4 regions of the Streptomyces sp. MB09-02B genome follow, and region 2 is predicted to be linked to each of the others. Evidence: riboswitches for the same ligand, from Rfam matches in the RefSeq annotation. Region 2 holds a riboswitch; each other region holds the start of a gene.

The links. Region 2 has a riboswitch for cyclic di-AMP ahead of P1P70_RS05620 (M23 family metallopeptidase). Riboswitches for the same ligand answer to the same signal wherever they lie in the genome.
Positions count from the first base shown of each region.
Region 1: it holds a riboswitch for cyclic di-AMP, as region 2 does, so the genes downstream of both, P1P70_RS26935 (transglycosylase family protein) here and P1P70_RS05620 (M23 family metallopeptidase) in region 2, are expected to answer to the same signal.
Region 3: it holds a riboswitch for cyclic di-AMP, as region 2 does, so the genes downstream of both, P1P70_RS11680 (M23 family metallopeptidase) here and P1P70_RS05620 (M23 family metallopeptidase) in region 2, are expected to answer to the same signal.
Region 4: it holds a riboswitch for cyclic di-AMP, as region 2 does, so the genes downstream of both, P1P70_RS17840 (NlpC/P60 family protein) here and P1P70_RS05620 (M23 family metallopeptidase) in region 2, are expected to answer to the same signal.

Region 1 is NZ_JARGEE010000220.1:10,239-14,399, reverse strand. Features, by position in the region: partial or broken gene P1P70_RS26945 (cytochrome P450 family protein) at 1-423, shown strand, start outside; gene P1P70_RS26940 (transglycosylase family protein) at 631-1,692, shown strand; cyclic di-AMP (ydaO/yuaA leader) riboswitch at 1,875-2,074, shown strand; gene P1P70_RS26935 (transglycosylase family protein) at 2,079-2,771, shown strand; gene eno (phosphopyruvate hydratase) at 3,201-4,161, shown strand, end outside.
Region 2 is NZ_JARGEE010000021.1:33,666-37,826, forward strand. Features, by position in the region: gene P1P70_RS05615 (alpha-galactosidase) at 1-1,372, shown strand, start outside; cyclic di-AMP (ydaO/yuaA leader) riboswitch at 1,675-1,833, shown strand; gene P1P70_RS05620 (M23 family metallopeptidase) at 1,838-2,854, shown strand; gene P1P70_RS05625 (DUF6250 domain-containing protein) at 3,225-3,932, shown strand; gene P1P70_RS05630 (SGNH/GDSL hydrolase family protein) at 4,076-4,161, shown strand, end outside.
Region 3 is NZ_JARGEE010000059.1:18,002-22,162, forward strand. Features, by position in the region: gene P1P70_RS11665 (GNAT family N-acetyltransferase) at 1-154, opposite strand, end outside; gene P1P70_RS11670 (HPr family phosphocarrier protein) at 358-639, shown strand; gene P1P70_RS11675 (GntR family transcriptional regulator) at 810-1,514, opposite strand; gene P1P70_RS11680 (M23 family metallopeptidase) at 1,716-2,504, opposite strand; cyclic di-AMP (ydaO/yuaA leader) riboswitch at 2,517-2,688, opposite strand; gene P1P70_RS11685 (pitrilysin family protein) at 2,892-4,161, opposite strand, start outside.
Region 4 is NZ_JARGEE010000111.1:17,958-22,118, reverse strand. Features, by position in the region: gene P1P70_RS17850 (NlpC/P60 family protein) at 1-221, opposite strand, end outside; gene P1P70_RS17845 (hypothetical protein) at 692-1,045, shown strand; gene P1P70_RS17840 (NlpC/P60 family protein) at 1,085-2,293, opposite strand; cyclic di-AMP (ydaO/yuaA leader) riboswitch at 2,302-2,460, opposite strand; gene pcrA (DNA helicase PcrA) at 2,716-4,161, shown strand, end outside.

The DNA.
Region 1 (4,161 bases), on a different contig from region 2:
CTCGAAACCGGCGTCGAGGAACTTTTGCGCTACGACGGCCCCGTCGAACTCGCCACCTGGCGCTTCGCGACCGAGCCCCTCACCCTCGGCGGGCAGGACATCGCCGCCGGCGACCCCGTCCTCGTCGTCCTCGCGGCGGCCGACCGCGACCCGGCCCGCTTCGCGGACCCCGACACCCTCGACCTCTCCCGCCGTGACAACCAACACCTCGGCTACGGCCACGGCATCCACTACTGTCTCGGCGCCCCCCTCGCCCGCCTCGAAGGCCAGACCGCGCTGGCGACGCTCCTCACCCGTCTCCCCGACCTTCGACTCGCGGTGGAATCAACGGATTTGAGATGGCGGGGAGGGCTCATCATGCGGGGATTGCGCACGCTTCCGGTGGAATTCACCCCGCGTGGGCGATCCGAAGGCGGCTCGTGAACGGTACGTAGTAGTACCCGGGCAGCCCGTAGCACTACCGCATTCCGCGTAGGAAAGTGACACTCCCTCAAGTCCGTGATCTTCACGTGATCCGCGCTGCATTAACTTGTGACAACTGATCGACTGCCGCTACGTTCACACGTCAGTGCGAAGGGGTCACCCCACACCCTTCGCACGGGTCACTGCTGTCGTGTGAAAGGCAACCGCATGCTCTCCGGGAACGGTCGTCACCGTCGCCCCCGTCAGGCACCCGCCCTCCTCGTCGCGGCCGGAGTGACCGGCTCGGCCATCGCGATCCCCCTGCTCGGCGCCACCGGCGCGAGCGCGGCCGACGGAACCACCTGGGACCAGGTGGCGGAGTGCGAGAGCGGTGGCTTCTGGAGCGCGGACACCGGGAACGGACGCTACGGCGGCCTCCAGCTCACCCAGGCGAACTGGGAGAAGTACGGAGGCCTCGACTACGCGACGAGCGCCGACCAGGCCAGCCGTTCGCAGCAGATAGCCGTCGCCGAGAAGGTGCTCGCCGACCAGGGCGTCGGCGTATGGGCCACCTGCGGCCTGCTCCACAACCTTGGCGGCGACTCCGGTTCGGCCGACGTGAACACGGGCATCGCGGATGACTCGACGAAGTCGGGCAATTCATCTGATTCTTCCGATGCTTCGAGTTCGTCAGATTCGTCTGATTCATCCACTTCGGCCGATAAGGCTGATAAGACCGGTGATGTCGGTGATGCCGACGAGACCGACTCGGCCAAGTCCGTCGACTCGGTCGACTCCGGCGCGTCGGGTGACTCGACCTCCGATGCCGCAGAAGGGTCCAATAAGGCCAAGGCCGGCACGGGTGCCGGCTCCGACTCGGACGGCTCCGCGGACCCCGAGGGCGCAAAATCGGACAAGTCGCCACAGAGTGATGACTCTTCGGTCGACGAGAGCGAGAGCGGCACGGGTCGCCATCGCGGCGCCAGTGCCGACGAGGGCGCCGCAGCCGAGGCGGAGGGCGGCACGGACGCGGCCGAGGGCTCCCGCGCCGCCGACTCCACCCCCTCCGGCCGTCACGCCTCCCGTGGCGGCGACGCGGCCCGGGAGGCCGTGGACGGCGCGTACACCGTCCGCGCGGGCGACAGCCTGACGCGGATCGCCAACTCGCTGGACCTGACCGGCGGGTGGCGCGAGCTGTACGCCGAGAACGAGAGCACGGTCGGAACTGACCCGGACCTTATCCTTCCCGGTCAGACCCTCGAAGTCGGTGCCGAAACGGGCGAAAAGTAGCGAGAGTTCGGGTCACTGTTCGCCCCTGAATGCCCGTTTTGATCTCCGTGGGAGATGAATCACAGACCCCCTGATCGTCTTTGAAATTCGGGCAATCACGTGTTTACGGTCGTGACCGCTCGCCACAGCGGGCCCCTGCGGTCGGTACGCCGAATCCTGCCAACGGCCGCAAGGAACAGTCGTCGCGTCAAGCGCCGTAGGCAGGAGCGGGGGACCCAAGGTAAGTGCCGGGTCCGGTGGTTGCGGCCCTTCGGGGGCGCACGTCCGGAACCGGCTCGGGGTGAAGCCGCGCGACGTGAGCCGAGAGGCGAGCGGGCGCGGCCGGGCAACTCAACCGGCCCGAACCCGACAGCTCACCTCGCAGGCGTCGGTGAGGGGATCTCTCCATGCTGTTTTCCAGCAAGGGCAAGCACCGTCGTCCGTCCAAGGCCGCTCGCGCCATCGCCGTCGCCGGTGTCACCGGCGCCGCGGCGGTCGCCGCCCCGCTGATGGCCGCCGGCAGCGCCTCCGCCGCCACCGCCTCCGAGTGGGACACCGTCGCCCAGTGCGAGTCCGGCGGCAACTGGTCCATCAACACCGGCAACGGCTACTACGGCGGCCTGCAGTTCTCGGCCTCCACCTGGGCCGGCTACGGCGGCACGAAGTACGCCTCCACCGCCGACCAGGCCACCAAGGCGCAGCAGATCGAGATCGCCGAGAAGGTCCTCGCGGGCCAGGGCAAGGGTGCCTGGCCGGTCTGCGGCAAGGGCCTGTCCGGTGCCGCGTACGACGGCGCCGCCGCCTCCTCCGGCTCCTCGAACTCCGGCTCCGCGCAGCAGAACACCCAGGAGAGCACCAAGAAGAGCACCGAGGACACCCGCGCCTCCCGCTCCTCCGAGCGTGCCACCGTCGAGACCCCGACCGGCAAGAAGGTCAAGAAGGGCGACGGCGAGTACAAGGTCGTCAGCGGCGACACCCTCAGCGCCATCGCCGAGAAGAAGAACGTCAAGGGTGGCTGGGAGAAGCTCTTCGAGCTGAACAAGGACATCATCGACGACGCCGACTTCATCTACCCGGGCCAGCAGCTCCACCTGAGCTGACCCCCGGCGCCGGCGACGGCCACCACGCGCCTGCCGCCCCACGGCCGCCCCCACGGCCGGGCAGGCGGGGCGGGTTCGGCTGGGCCGAGAAATTCGGGCCGCTTCCCAGCTGAACCACAGCCCGCTCACATCCGTGTCCTCCATAGTGAAGACCTCGTGAGGGCCGTCCCCCCGTCCCCACGGGCTCCCCGCTCCGGTGCGCATTCCCCCGTACGCACCGGGGCGGGGTTTTTCATGCCCGCCTCTTCCTTCTCTTCCTTCTGTTCACTTTCTGGCCCGCCCCCCTTTGTTCCGCGCTGGAACAATGGGTACGGTCTCTCTGTCCACGGGACGGTCGGTCGGCTGCCGACGAGCCCGGGGCGGTTAGGCTCTAGTCGCAAGGCCCGCGGGCCCCGCACTTCCGCGTCACATCCCATGAAGGAGATGCTCGTGCCGTCCATCGACGTCGTCGTAGCCCGGGAAATCCTCGACTCACGAGGCAACCCCACCGTCGAGGTCGAGGTCGGCCTCGACGACGGCAGCACGGGTCGTGCCGCCGTTCCGTCCGGCGCCTCCACCGGTGCCTTCGAAGCCATCGAGCTGCGTGACGGCGACCCCAACCGCTACCTCGGCAAGGGCGTCGAGAAGGCCGTCCTCGCCGTGATCGAGCAGATCGGCCCGGAGCTCGTCGGCTACGACGCCACCGAGCAGCGCCTCATCGACCAGGCGATGTTCGACCTGGACGCCACCGACAACAAGGGCTCCCTCGGCGCCAACGCCATCCTCGGCGTCTCCCTCGCCGTCGCCCACGCCGCCTCCGAGGCCAGCGACCTCCCGCTCTTCCGCTACCTGGGCGGCCCGAACGCGCACCTGCTGCCCGTTCCGATGATGAACATCCTGAACGGCGGCTCGCACGCCGACTCCAACGTGGACATCCAGGAGTTCATGATCGCCCCCATCGGCGCGGAGTCCTTCTCCGAGGCCCTGCGCTGGGGCGCCGAGGTCTACCACACCCTCAAGAAGGTGCTGAAGACCAAGGGCCTGTCCACCGGCCTCGGCGACGAGGGCGGCTTCGCCCCGAACCTGGAGTCCAACCGCGCCGCCCTGGACCTCATCCTGGAGGCCATCAAGGAGGCCGGTTACACCCCCGGCGAGCAGATCGCCCTCGCCCTCGACGTCGCCGCCTCCGAGTTCTACAAGGACGGCGTCTACACCTTCGAGGGCAAGGAGCGCTCCGCCGCCGAGATGACGGAGTACTACGCCGACCTCGTCGCGTCGTACCCGCTCGTCTCCATCGAGGACCCGCTGTTCGAGGACGACTGGGCGGGCTGGAACACCATCACCGAGAAGCTGGGCGACAAGGTCCAGATCGTCGGCGACGACCTCTTCGTCACCAACCCCGAGCGTCTCG
Region 2 (4,161 bases):
CGCGCGCGTACAGATCACCGGGGGCGCCGGCTACGACGAGTCCGGACTGCTGAGGCTGGAGACGGGTGGGACGTTCACCACGCCTGTCTTCGCCGGCCTGTGGAGCGATGGTGGCCTCGGCGGGGCGAGCCGCGCCTGGCACGCGTACCAGAGGGCGTACGTCATCCCGGACGCGGACCAGGACCGGCCGGTGCTCTTCAACTCCTGGGAGGCCACCGAGTTCGACATCTCCGAGGAGCAGCAGGGGGCCCTCGCGCGGCGGGCGGCGGCCATCGGGGTCGAGCTGTTCGTGGTGGACGACGGCTGGTTCGGGGCGCGGACCAGCGACCGGGCCGGCCTCGGCGACTGGACGCCCAACCCGGACCGTTTCCCGAAGGGGCTCGGGCCGCTCGCCGACTATGTGCACGCCCTGGGGATGCAGTTCGGCATCTGGGTCGAGCCGGAAATGGTCAATCCGGACAGTGAGCTGTACCGGGCGCACCCCGAATGGGCACAGTTTCAAACGGGGCGGAAGCGGACGGAACTGCGCAATCAGCTCGTGCTCAATCTCGCGCGCGAGGATGTCCAGGAATACCTCTGGCAGCGGCTCGACACCCTCCTGTCCAGCGCCCCGATCGATTATGTGAAGTGGGACTTCAACCGCTGCTTCACCGACGCCGGCTGGCCCGGTGAGCCCTATCCGCAGAAGCTGTGGGTCGAGCACGTGCACGCCTTCTACGCCCTGCTGGACCGGCTGCGGGCCGCGCACCCCGGGGTCGCGTTCGAGTCGTGCTCGGGTGGTGGCGGCCGAGTGGACCTCGGGGTCATGGCGCGGACGGACCAGGTGTGGACCTCCGACAACACCGACCCGCTCGACCGGCTCGCCATCCAACACGGCTTCAGTCAGATCCATCCGGCCCGGAGCATGGCGGCGTGGGTCACCGACAGCCCGAACAACCAGCTCAACGGGCGGGTCAGCTCGCTGCGGTTCCGGTTCGTCAGTGCCATGGCCGGCGTGCTCGGCGTGGGCGGCGACCTCACCGAGTGGAGCGAGGAGGAGCTTGCCGAGGCCCGGGAGTGGGTGGAGCTGTACAAGGAGATCCGGCCGGTCGTGCAGCGCGGCGACCTGTACCGGCTGCGGCCGCCGACGGGAGGGCTGAGCGCCGTGCAGTACGTCCACGGTGACGAGGTCGTCGTCCTCGCCTGGCTCCAGGCCCAGCACTACGGAGAGCCGCTCGCCCCGCTCCGGCTGCGCGGGCTGGATCCGACGGAGTCGTATGAGTGCCGCGAAACGGGCGAAACGTACCGAGGTGCCGTGCTGGCGCATCACGGATTGCCGACGCGGCTACGTGGCGACTTCGATGCGGCAATTATCCGTCTGCGACGCACTTGAGTGATCTGTCCGAAATGAAGCAATAATTCCAACAAGCCCTGGAATAAAGCCTACTGGGCCGTAGGGGCGTGAGCAGCGTCATATTCGTGACGTTCCGTTGCCGTCATGTCCACGTAATTCGCGCTGATTTCCAGGGAGGTTGGAATACGCGCTAGACCAGTCTTTTACGGAGCGTGATGGTGAATTGAGGTAAGGATCAGGGTGCAAGACGCACAGGAAGTCCCAATGGTTGTCTCTGTGGGCACAAGTCGCTTACGTTCGGCGTCAATCCGGACGGACGCCCAATCCTGCCGCCGACCGGAGCCGCGTACCGACCCGATCCACGGCAGGAGCGGGGGACCCACAGGAACCACCGCCTGTTCCGGTCTCCGGAACGGCTAGGGGTAAAGCCGTGCACCAGCACGGCCGGACATCTCCAGTCCGCACCCGACAGCTCACCTCGCAGGCGCCGGAGAGGAATTCGCCATGCCCGCGAAGGGTAAGCACCGCCGTCCGAAGTCCCAGCGCTTCACCCGCTCGATAGCCGCCGCCGGGACCGGTGGCGCGGCGCTCGCGCTGCCGCTGATCGGAGCCGCCGGCGCCCACGCCGCGACCCCGAGCGCCACCGTTTCCGGTGTCTCCGAGAAGGCGACCACGATCGCCGCCGAGAAGGCGGCGGCCGAGGCGGGCGCCCGGATCGAGCAGGCCGAGAAGGCCGCTCAGGCGGAGAAGACCGCCGGCAAGAAGGCGGCTCCCAAGACCTACTCGGTCAAGGTCGGCGACTACCTCGCGAAGATCGCGGACGAGCAGGACGTCGAGGGTGGCTGGAAGCGGCTGTACTCGGACAACCGTGCGGCGATCGGCTCCGACCCCTCGCTCATCCACCCGGGGCTGAAGCTGTCCATCGGTGAGAGGGCCGCGTCGAGCGAGACGTCGCGCTCCTCGTCCAAGCCGCAGCTGTCGCAGTCCTCGAAGCCCGCCGAGTCTTCCACGCCGTCCCAGCCCTCGAAGCCCTCCGGTTCCGCGAAGCAGGAGTCGAAGGACACCCAGGCGTCTACCTCCACGGCGAGCGGCCAGTCCTCGTCGTCCAACGCCTCCGGCTTCAGCCGGCCCATCCTGAGCGGGACCGTCGGTACCGCGTACAAGACCGCCGGCAGCATGTGGTCCAGCGGTTACCACACGGGCGTCGACTTCGTGGCCCCGACCGGGACCAGCCTCAAGGCCGTGGGCGCGGGCACCGTCGTCTCGGCCGGCTGGGGCGGCGCGTACGGCAACCAGGTCGTCGTCAAGCTCGCCGACGGCTACTACGCCCAGTACGCGCACCTGTCCTCGATCTCCGTCTCCGCCGGTCAGTCCGTGAGCGGCGGCCAGCAGATAGGCCTCTCGGGCGCGACCGGCAACGTCACCGGACCGCACCTCCACTTCGAGATCCGCACCAGCCCCAACTACGGCGCGGACATCGACCCGCTGGCGTACCTCCGCTCGAAGGGCGTCGGCATCTGATCCACGCCGCCGCACCCGTCGAAGGCCGGACCCCACCATGACCGGGGGTCCGGCCTTCGACGTTTTCCGGAAAGCAGGCGGGCGGACCAGGGCCAGGACCAGGACCAGGACAGGGCCAGGACCGGCACCGGGGATTGGGCGGGTGTGGGTGGGGGCGGGCCGTGGTGACTTCGTGATCACCGCGTTGCGGTCGTGTGGCATGGCTGATCGACGTCTCGACAGACGTGCGGGCGCGAGGCCACAGTGATCCCTGCAAGCGCTTTCTGCACCATGGACCCCTACGGCCCTACTGCCCCTACTGCGCCTACCGCCCCTTCTGCACAAGGAGCGCCGGCGCGTGCCGCACGTCACCGAGAACAAGGAGCGTCGTATGACCACCCGTAGAGCGTTCGGAGCGCTCGCCGCCGGTGCCGCCCTCGCGGCCGTCGCCCCGGCGGGAACCGCGTCCGCCCGTACGCCCCGGCGGCGCGGCCGGCTGATCGCCGCCGACGACTTTCGGCACGGACTCGGGCAGTGGGCCGCGGAGTTGGAGCGGGGCGGGACGGTCACGGCCTCGCGCGGTGTGCTGGAGGTCGACGTACCGGCCGGGGCCACGCTCTGGTTCAGGCGCGAGCTGGCAGGGCCGTACGTCATCGCGTACACGGCCACACCGGTATCGGCGGGCGGGGTCAACGACCGGGTGTCCGATCTGAACAACTTCTGGAACGCCGTCGACGTGCGCTCGCCCGATGACCTCTTCGCCACCCCGCGAGGGGGCGCGCTCGCCGAGTACGACCATCTGAAGACGTACTACGTCGGGTACGGGGCCAACACCAACACGACGACGCGCATGCGGCGCTACGTGGGTGAGGCGGGGGTGCGGCCGTTGCTCTACGACTACACCGAGCCGCTGCTCGTCGCGAACGAGCCGCATCGCGTGCGGATCGTCTCGGACGGGTCGAAGGTCCAGTGGTGGAACAACGACCGGCTCGTGTTCGACCACCGTGATCCCGAGCCGTACACGCGGGGGCACTTCGCCTTCCGGACCACCTGGAGCCACTTCCGCATCGAGGACTTCCGGGTGTGGAGGCTCCACTGACGGGGCCTGGCTATTCCGGATTGACCAACACTTGACACGTGGTCTATCTCACCGTCCGTCAAGCCCTTATTACGGTCGCGTAGGTCACACGCGAAGGTGAATCATGGCCCGATGTGACAGACGATTCGAATGGCAGCAGAGCAATGATCGGGTCGTACGTGGCGCTGGGGGACAGCTTCACCGAGGGCGTCGGCGACCCGGGGCCCGACGGGCGGTTCGTCGGCTGGGC
Region 3 (4,161 bases), on a different contig from region 2:
ACTTCGACTCGTCCGAGACCTGCTCGTAGAAGCTGACGAGACGCTCGGCGTCATCAACGGTGATGGGCCTGATGCGTGCGGTGCCGCCGTCGCGCAGCACCACGTCGGCCTCCCAGTGGGCGGGGTACTCGTGCCGGTCCGACGAGGTCTGCATGGGCCCCAGAGTACGGCTCGCGTCCGACAACGGCGCGGGGCAGTCTGGGGACGCACAACAGAAGCACAACAGAGGCGTGACAGCCGGTTCGTGGTCAGGCCGTGGGCCCCGTTCCGGTGCGTCGCCCCCTATGGGAAACTGGTCTAGACAACCCGGTCTAGACCTCTCTTGCAGCACCCGAGACACCTGAAGGGCAGCATCACATGGCTGAGCGCCGCGTCAACGTCGGCTGGGCCGAGGGCCTCCACGCCCGACCCGCATCCATCTTCGTCCGGGCCACCACGGCCTCCGGTATCCCCGTGACGATCGCCAAGGCCGACGGCAACCCCGTCAACGCGGCCTCCATGCTCGCGGTCCTGGGCCTCGGCGCCCAGGGCGGCGAGGAGATCGTGCTCGCCTCCGACGCCGACGGCGCGGACGCCGCGCTCGACCGTCTGGCGAAGCTCGTCGCCGAGGGGCTCGAAGAACTCCCCGAGACGGTCTGAGCGACCGGGTAACCGAAGCGGAAAGGCCTGAAAAAGCCGCCCCGCGCACACACCGAAGGGCTCGTCCGATTTATCGGGCGGGCCCTTCGCATTTACATCCGGTTTCCGTTGTGCGGGCAGCAGGAAAAATGCCCCTCGGAATTCTTCCCTCTTTGTATACGGCGCCCGTGTTAATGCCGCAGGCTCTGCATGTTTACGGGGTGTTGCGAAGTCCTCACACGCTCCGGGCGCTCCGCCCCGCCGGGCCCGGCCGGAAAGCGGAGCCGGTGCGCGGCGGTGGCCCGCTCGGTGTGCAGGGACGTGATCGTCCGGGCCCGGTCGCTGTCGCCGCGCGCGACCGCGTCCACGATGCCGCCGTGCTCCGCCCAGGACTCCACGGGGTCGGAGGGCGCCTCGACCGCGTACATCCAGGCGATCTTGTGCCGCAGCTGGCCGAGTGTCGAGGTCAGGGCGGGGCTGCCCGAGGCCTGTGCGAGCGTCTCGTGGAACCAGCCGCCCAGGGAGCGCAGATCCTCGCTGTTGCCCCTCCTGGCCCGCTCCTGGCCCAGCCTGACCAGACCCCGCAACACCTTGAGGTGCGCCTCCGTACGGCGCTGCGCGGCGCGGGCGGCGCCCAGGGGCTCCAGCAGCATGCGCATCTCCAGCAGGTCGGCGGCCTCCTGCTCGGTCGGCTCGGCGACGCACGCGCCCGCGTGCCGGCGGGTCACCACGAAGCCCTCGGCCTCCAGCGTGCGCAGCGCCTCGCGCACGGGCACCCGGCTGACGCCGTAGCGGCGGGCGAGCAGTTCCTCGGTGAGCCGGCTGCCGCGCTCGTAGACACCCGCGACGATGTCATCACGGATCGCCGTGCATACCGAGTGCGCCGGAATACGCATGACCGACCTCCGCCTTAATCCCCGTGAAACGTCGATGATTGACGTGTGTTCCAGCGACTCTATTGCAGCGGAGCGGAATTTCCGATGGCGGACCGGAATCCAGGGATATTTTTTGGACAGGAGGTGCGTCACAAGGTGGTTCGTAGAACGAGGAAAGCCCCGGCTCGGTGAGCCGGGGCCTCCAGGAAGCGTGGGTGCGCGTCAGACGTTCACGCCGTGCGAGCGCAGGTACGCGGCGGGGTCGATGTCCGAGCCGTACTCGGCGGTCGACCGGGCCTCGAAGTGCAGGTGCGCCCCGGTGACGTTGCCGGTCGCCCCGGAGAGGCCTATCTGCTGGCCGGGGGTGACCGTCTGGCCGACGGAGACGCCGATGGACGACAGGTGGCCGTACTGGGTGTACGTGCCGTCGTTCATCTTGATGACGATGTTGTTGCCGTAGGCACCGCCCCAGCCCGCCTCGACGACGGTGCCGGATCCGACCGCGAGGACGGCGGTGCCGGAGGCGGCGTGGAAGTCGACGCCGGTGTGGCTGCCGGAGGACCAGACGGCGCCGCCGGCCTTGTAGCCGGTGGAGATGTAGGAGCCGCTGATGGGGGCGACGTAGGCGTTGAGGCGCTCGCGCTCGGCCGCGCGTGCGGCACGGGCCTTGATCTCCTCGCGCTCCTTGGCGGCGGCACGTTCCTGCTCGGCCTTCTCGGCGGCGGCCTTCCTGGCCTCCTCCTGCGCCTTCTTCTTGACGGCGGCCACCTCGGCGGCCTGCTCCTGGGCGGCGGCCTGGGCGTCGACCTGGTCGGCGACCGTGTCGCCGAGGGTGATGATCTGGTTCAGACCGGTCTGCTCGACGGCGGGCTCCTCCGCTGCGAGCGCGGGGCCGGCGAGGGTACCGAAGACACCGGTGGTGGTGAGAGCGGCCACGCCCACGTTCCTCGTGGTCGTGCGCTGCACACGGCTGGGACGGCGGTGCTTCCCGGGGGCGCGGGTGAACGCCATGAAGTGGCTGGTCCTTTCCTTCCTTCTCGCCTACCGGGTTAGCTGACGGGTTCGGAGCAGGAAGGTCTCCTACGGCTACCCCTCGTTTCGCGTCGCTCGCGAAGGGCACCCGATTCACCCCAGGGACTTCGGTGGGTCCCCGGCTCCCCTGGCTCGCGCCATGGGGACTCGGCGATGACTGTCCGGTGCCGCGGCTGCGGCGAACTTCTGACGAACAGCCGGACTGACGCTAAGTGGGCCGTCTTCGAAATAACAAACGGATCACAGGATTTGTTAACTACGCCACAGGTCAGACACACAACCTCCGCCATCAATACGGACAAACAGGGGCCCTGGTGACTCTTCCGTCACCAGGGCCCACTGACACGCGTCCGTACGGTCGTTCCCCTACTCGGCCGGGACGACGGTGACTTCACCGATTCCGAGGGCCCTGACCGGCTCCTCGATCTGCGCGGCGTCCCCGACGAGAACGGTCACCAGACGGTCCACCGGGAAGGCGCTCGCGGCCGCCGCGGTGGCCTCCACGGTGCCGGTGGCGGCGAGTTGGCGGTACAGCGTCGACTGGTAGTCGTCCGGCAGGTACTGCTCGACCTGGTCGGCCAGCGTGCTCGCCACGGCCGCGGCCGTCTCGAACTTGAGCGGGGCGACCCCGACGAGGTTCTGCACCGCGATGTCGCGTTCGGCGTCGGTCAGGCCCTCGGCGGCGAGGGTGCGCAGCACCGTCCACAGGTCGTCCAGCGCCGGCCCGGTGTTGGGGGTGTCGACGGAGCCGCTGACGGCGAGCATCGCGATGCCCGAACCGTCGGGCGCGGCCCGCAGCACCTGGCCGAACGCCCGCACGCCGTAGGTGTAGCCCTTCTCCTCGCGCAGGACGCGGTCCAGGCGCGAGGTGAGGGTGCCGCCGAGGCAGTAGGTGCCGAGCACCTGCGCCGGCCACACACGGTCGTGCCGGTCGGCGCCCACCCGGCCGATGAGCAACTGGGTCTGCACGGAACCGGGGCGGTCCACGATGATCACGCGCCCGGTGTCGTCGGCGCTCACCGATGGCACGGGTCGCGGCGCGGCCGGCGAGCCGGTCCAGGCGCCCAGGGTGTCGCCGAGCAGCGCGTCGAGGTCGACCCCCGTGAGGTCGCCCACGACCACGGCGGTGGCCGTCGCGGGGCGCACGTGCCGCTCGTAGAAGGCGCGTACGGCCGCGGAGTCGATGCCCTCGACGGTCTCCTCGGTGCCCTGGCGGGGCCGTGACATACGGGAGGTGGCCGGGAACAGCTGCTTGGAGAGCTCCTTGGCGGCCCGGCGGCCCGGGTTGGCCGTCTCGTGCGGGATCTCGTCGAGCCGGTTGGCCACCAGCCGCTCGATCTCGGCGTCCTCGAACGCGGGGGCCCGCAGGGCGTCGGCGAGGAGGCCGAGGGCCTTCTCCAGTCGCGACACCGGCACTTCGAGGGACAGGCGTACGCCGGGGTGGTCGGCGTGCGAGTCGAGGGTGGCGCCGCACCGCTCCAGCTCGGCGGCGAACTCCTCGGCCGTGTGCTTGTCGGTGCCCTCGGAGAAGGCCCTGGTCATGATGGTGGCGACACCCTCGATGCCGGCGGGCTCGGCGTCCAGGGGCGCGTCGAGGAGCACCTCGACGGCGACGACCTGCTGGCCGGGGCGGTGG
Region 4 (4,161 bases), on a different contig from region 2:
GCCTTCTCCTTCGCGCCGTTGTACTTCTCGGTGGCGACCTCGGCCTGTTGGTACAGCTTGGCCACCTTCGCCCTGACCTGCTCGGGTGAGAGCTGCGGGTCGGCATGCCCGGTGCCGTCGAAACCGGTCGCGGTCGCCGCGCCCGCGAGGGCGATCGTCGCGGCCGTGCGGGCCGTATGGCCGCCGAGCGAGCGCTGTCTGGGCTTGCGGTGCGCTGCCACGTGGAGTCCACGTCCTCTCCGTACGACCGCCGTCCGCAGTACGAACATCGTCTGTCCGTACGGACCGCTTGGGGGGAGCGGTTACGCGTCCGGCGGCGGCCCGCACAGGGGGAGCGGGGCGCCGCCGGACCTTTCTCGGCGGTGGTGGCCGACTGCCGCCCCTGGCCCGGGCGGCGGTGGGGAGCCGGTCACCTGAGGGAGGACGCTAAACCTGACGGTGATGGCTCGGTAACGCGTTGTGCGGAAGTGGCGTGCACCGACTGCGAGGTGACCGTATGTGACCGAGATCTGGCCCTGGCGCCGCCGACTTCACGCTGTGCGATGACCGATGCGGAGATTTCGGACCGGCCGGGGGAGTCTCGGTGCTATGGAGCGCATATATGCAAGATCATCAGGGGGTGCCGCTCGCGGTCCCTTGTGCGCCCGCCCCGGTGCCCGGCGGGCCTCGGGCCCCTCATTAGGCTCCGCGCATGGACGTACTCATCCACATCCTCGTCGCCCTCCACATCATCGGCATCGCCTCCCTCCTGGGTGGTTTCCTCACCCAGCTGAAGGTCATGGGTCAGGGCACCGCGCGCTTCGTCCCCGCCATGCTGCACGGCGCCCTCACCATGCTCGTCACAGGCGCCCTCCTCGTCGGCCTCAACCAGGCCGACGACCAGCCCGTCAACAACATCAAGATCGGCATCAAGCTCGCCCTCCTGATCGTGATCCTCGGCCTGGTCTATGTGAAGCGCGACGAGGAGCCGGTGGAGAAGCCGCTCTTCGCCCTGGTGGGCGCGCTGACCACCGCGAACGTCTTCATCGCGGTGCTCTGGACCTGAGGCGAACCCTGTCCGTGAGCCCGCCCCGGCCGATCCCGGCTACGCCGGCCGCACCACGCTGTGGATCGAGGACTCGCCGTCGTAGAAGACCGACTCCTCGCGGACGTACGTGCCCGGCTTGGGGGCGTGGATCATCATGCCGTTGCCGATGTACAGGCCGACGTGGCCGATGTTGTCGTAGAAGAAGACGAGGTCACCCGGCTTGGCGTCGGCGAGGGGGACGGTGGTGCCCGCCGCGACCTGGTCGTAGGTGGTGCGCGGGAGGTCGACGCCGGCGGCCTTCCAGGCGGCCAAGGTGAGGCCGGAGCAGTCGTAGGAGCCGGGTCCGGTGGCGCCCCAGACGTACGGCTTGCCGATCTGCGCGCGGGCGAAGGCCAGAGCCTTGGTGGCCTTCGCCGCGTAGGTGGAGTCCTCGACCGGGGCGGTGGTCCCGGCGGTGCCCGGTGACGTCTCCGTGCCGCCGGCGGTCCCTCCCGGGGCCTCCTGGGTCTCCTGGGCGGTCGGGGTCTCCTGGATGCTCTGGGTCTCCTGGCTCGCCTGCGCCGCCTGCTGGCGCGCGAGCTCCTCCGCCTTGCGGTCGGCCTCCTCCTGCTCGCGCTGTTCGATCGCGGCGAGCCGGGCCTTCTCCTCGGCGGTGAGGGTGGAGAGCAGTTCGCGGGCCTCGGCGAGCTTCGCCTGGACCTTGGCCTTGCTCGTCTTGAGGGCGTTCTGCGACTCGGTGAGCTTCTCGAGGCTGTCGCTCGCCGTCCGGCGCTGCTCCGCCGCGTCGGCCTGCTCGGTGACGTACGCGTCGACCGCTTGCTTCTGACGGTCCGTCAAGCGGTCCATCAGCTGGTTCTGGTCGAAGTAGTCCTGCGGGTTGTCCGCCAGGAGCAGCGAGGCCTGGTCGGGGGTGGCCGCACCGGTGCGGTACTGGGCCGCCGCGAACGCACCCAGTTCCTCCCGCGCCTCGTTGAGTTTCTCCGTGCGCTGGGCGACGTCGTCGAGGAGGGTGTCGACCTTCTTCTTCTGCTTGGTCGTCCTCTCCTTGGCCGCGTTGTAGTTCTCGGTCGCCGACCCGGCCTGGCGGTAGAGGTCGTCGACCTTCTTCTCGACCTCCTCCAGGCTCGGCCTGTCGTCGCCGGAGGGGGCGGCGGTGGCCGTCTGGGAGAGCAGGGCCACGGAGGTGAGGGCGGCCGTGGCGAGAGCGGGGGTGCGTATGCCCGCGCGCGTCCGGCCGGTCGGACGCGGCTTGCGGTGCGGCGCCATGGTGCGGCGTCTCCTTCCGTTGTCCGCCTACCGAGTTAGCTGTCGGGTTCGGGCGCAAGCTTCGGAAGGTTTGCCCTACGACCCTTGCCGCGAGCGGCGGTCGGGTCGATTCACCCCAGAGGTCGGTGGGTCCCCGGCTCCGGCGCCGCAAGTGGCGTACCCGGACTCGGCGGAGGCCGTGCGGCCCGGCGACGTTCGCCGGTTGTGTCGTACGACCTAAAGAAGAAGCTAGCCAACTCGTGTGGCCCGTGTGAAGGTTGATGTTCGATATGCCCGATACGTTTTCGTGACCTTAGCCTCTTTCGCGCGACAGGCGGTACGCTCGATCGCTCACCGTCGTGAGGTGAGCGCGCTGAGTGGCGGGTGTGGACTTCCCGGGGCGGCCCCTCGCTGTCAGTGGGGGCGCCTAGACTCGGAGAGCGATGAGCAGCCTCTTTGACGACAGCTTCCTGGCGGACCTCCAGGCCCCCCGCGGCCACGCGGAGGAGCCCCCGCCACCGCCCGAGGACGACCACGTACCGGAGCCGCTTCCGGACGATCTGTTCGGCGGGAAGTTCGACGTGCCACCGGACCGGGACGAGTACTACCGGGGCGGCGCCCCGCGCCCGGCCATCGACGCGGCGGCCCTCCTGGACGGGCTGAACGAGAACCAGCGCGCGGCCGTGGTGCACGCCGGATCCCCCCTGCTCATCGTCGCCGGCGCGGGTTCCGGCAAGACCCGCGTGCTCACCCACCGCATCGCCCACCTGCTCGGCGAGCGGCAGGTCCACCCGGGCCAGATCCTCGCGATCACCTTCACCAACAAGGCCGCCGGTGAGATGAAGGAGCGCGTCGAGCAGCTCGTCGGCCCGCGCGCGCACGCGATGTGGGTCATGACCTTCCACAGCGCGTGCGTCCGGATCCTGCGGCGCGAGTCGAAGAAGCTCGGCTTCACGTCCTCCTTCTCGATCTACGACGCCGCCGACAGCAAGCGGCTGATGGCGCTCGTCTGCCGTGATCTGGACCTCGACCCGAAGCGCTTCCCGCCCAAGTCCTTCAGCGCCAAGATCTCGAACCTGAAGAACGAGCTGATCGACGAGGAGGACTTCGCCGCCCAGGCCGCCGACGGCTTCGAGAAGACCCTCGCCCAGGCCTACGCGCTCTACCAGTCCCGCCTCCGCGAGGCGAACGCGCTGGACTTCGACGACCTGATCATGACGACGGTCAATCTGCTGCGCGCCTTCCCGGACGTCGCCGAGCACTACCGCCGTCGCTTCCGTCATGTCCTCGTCGATGAGTACCAGGACACCAACCACGCCCAGTACGCCCTGGTCAGAGAGCTGGTCGGCACCTCCGAGCACCCGGTCGACGTACCGCCCAACGAGTGGGACGTGCCTCCGGCCGAGCTGTGCGTCGTGGGTGACGCGGACCAGTCGATCTACGCCTTCCGCGGCGCGACCATCCGCAACATCCTCCAGTTCGAGGAGGACTACCCGAACGCGACCACGATCCTGCTGGAGCAGAACTACCGTTCCACGCAGACCATCCTGAGCGCGGCCAACGCGGTCATCGAGCGCAACGAGTCCCGCCGCCCGAAGAACCTGTGGACCAACGCGGGCGCGGGCGCGCAGATCACCGGCTATGTCGCCGACACCGAGCACGACGAGGCCCAGTTCGTCGCCGACGAGATAGACCGCCTCACGGACGCGGGCGACGCGAAGGCCGGCGACGTCGCCGTCTTCTACCGGACGAACGCCCAGTCCCGCGTCTTCGAAGAGGTGTTCATCCGCGTCGGCCTGCCCTACAAGGTCGTCGGCGGCGTCCGCTTCTACGAGCGCAAGGAGGTCCGGGACGTCCTCGCGTATCTGCGGGTCCTGGCGAACCCGGAG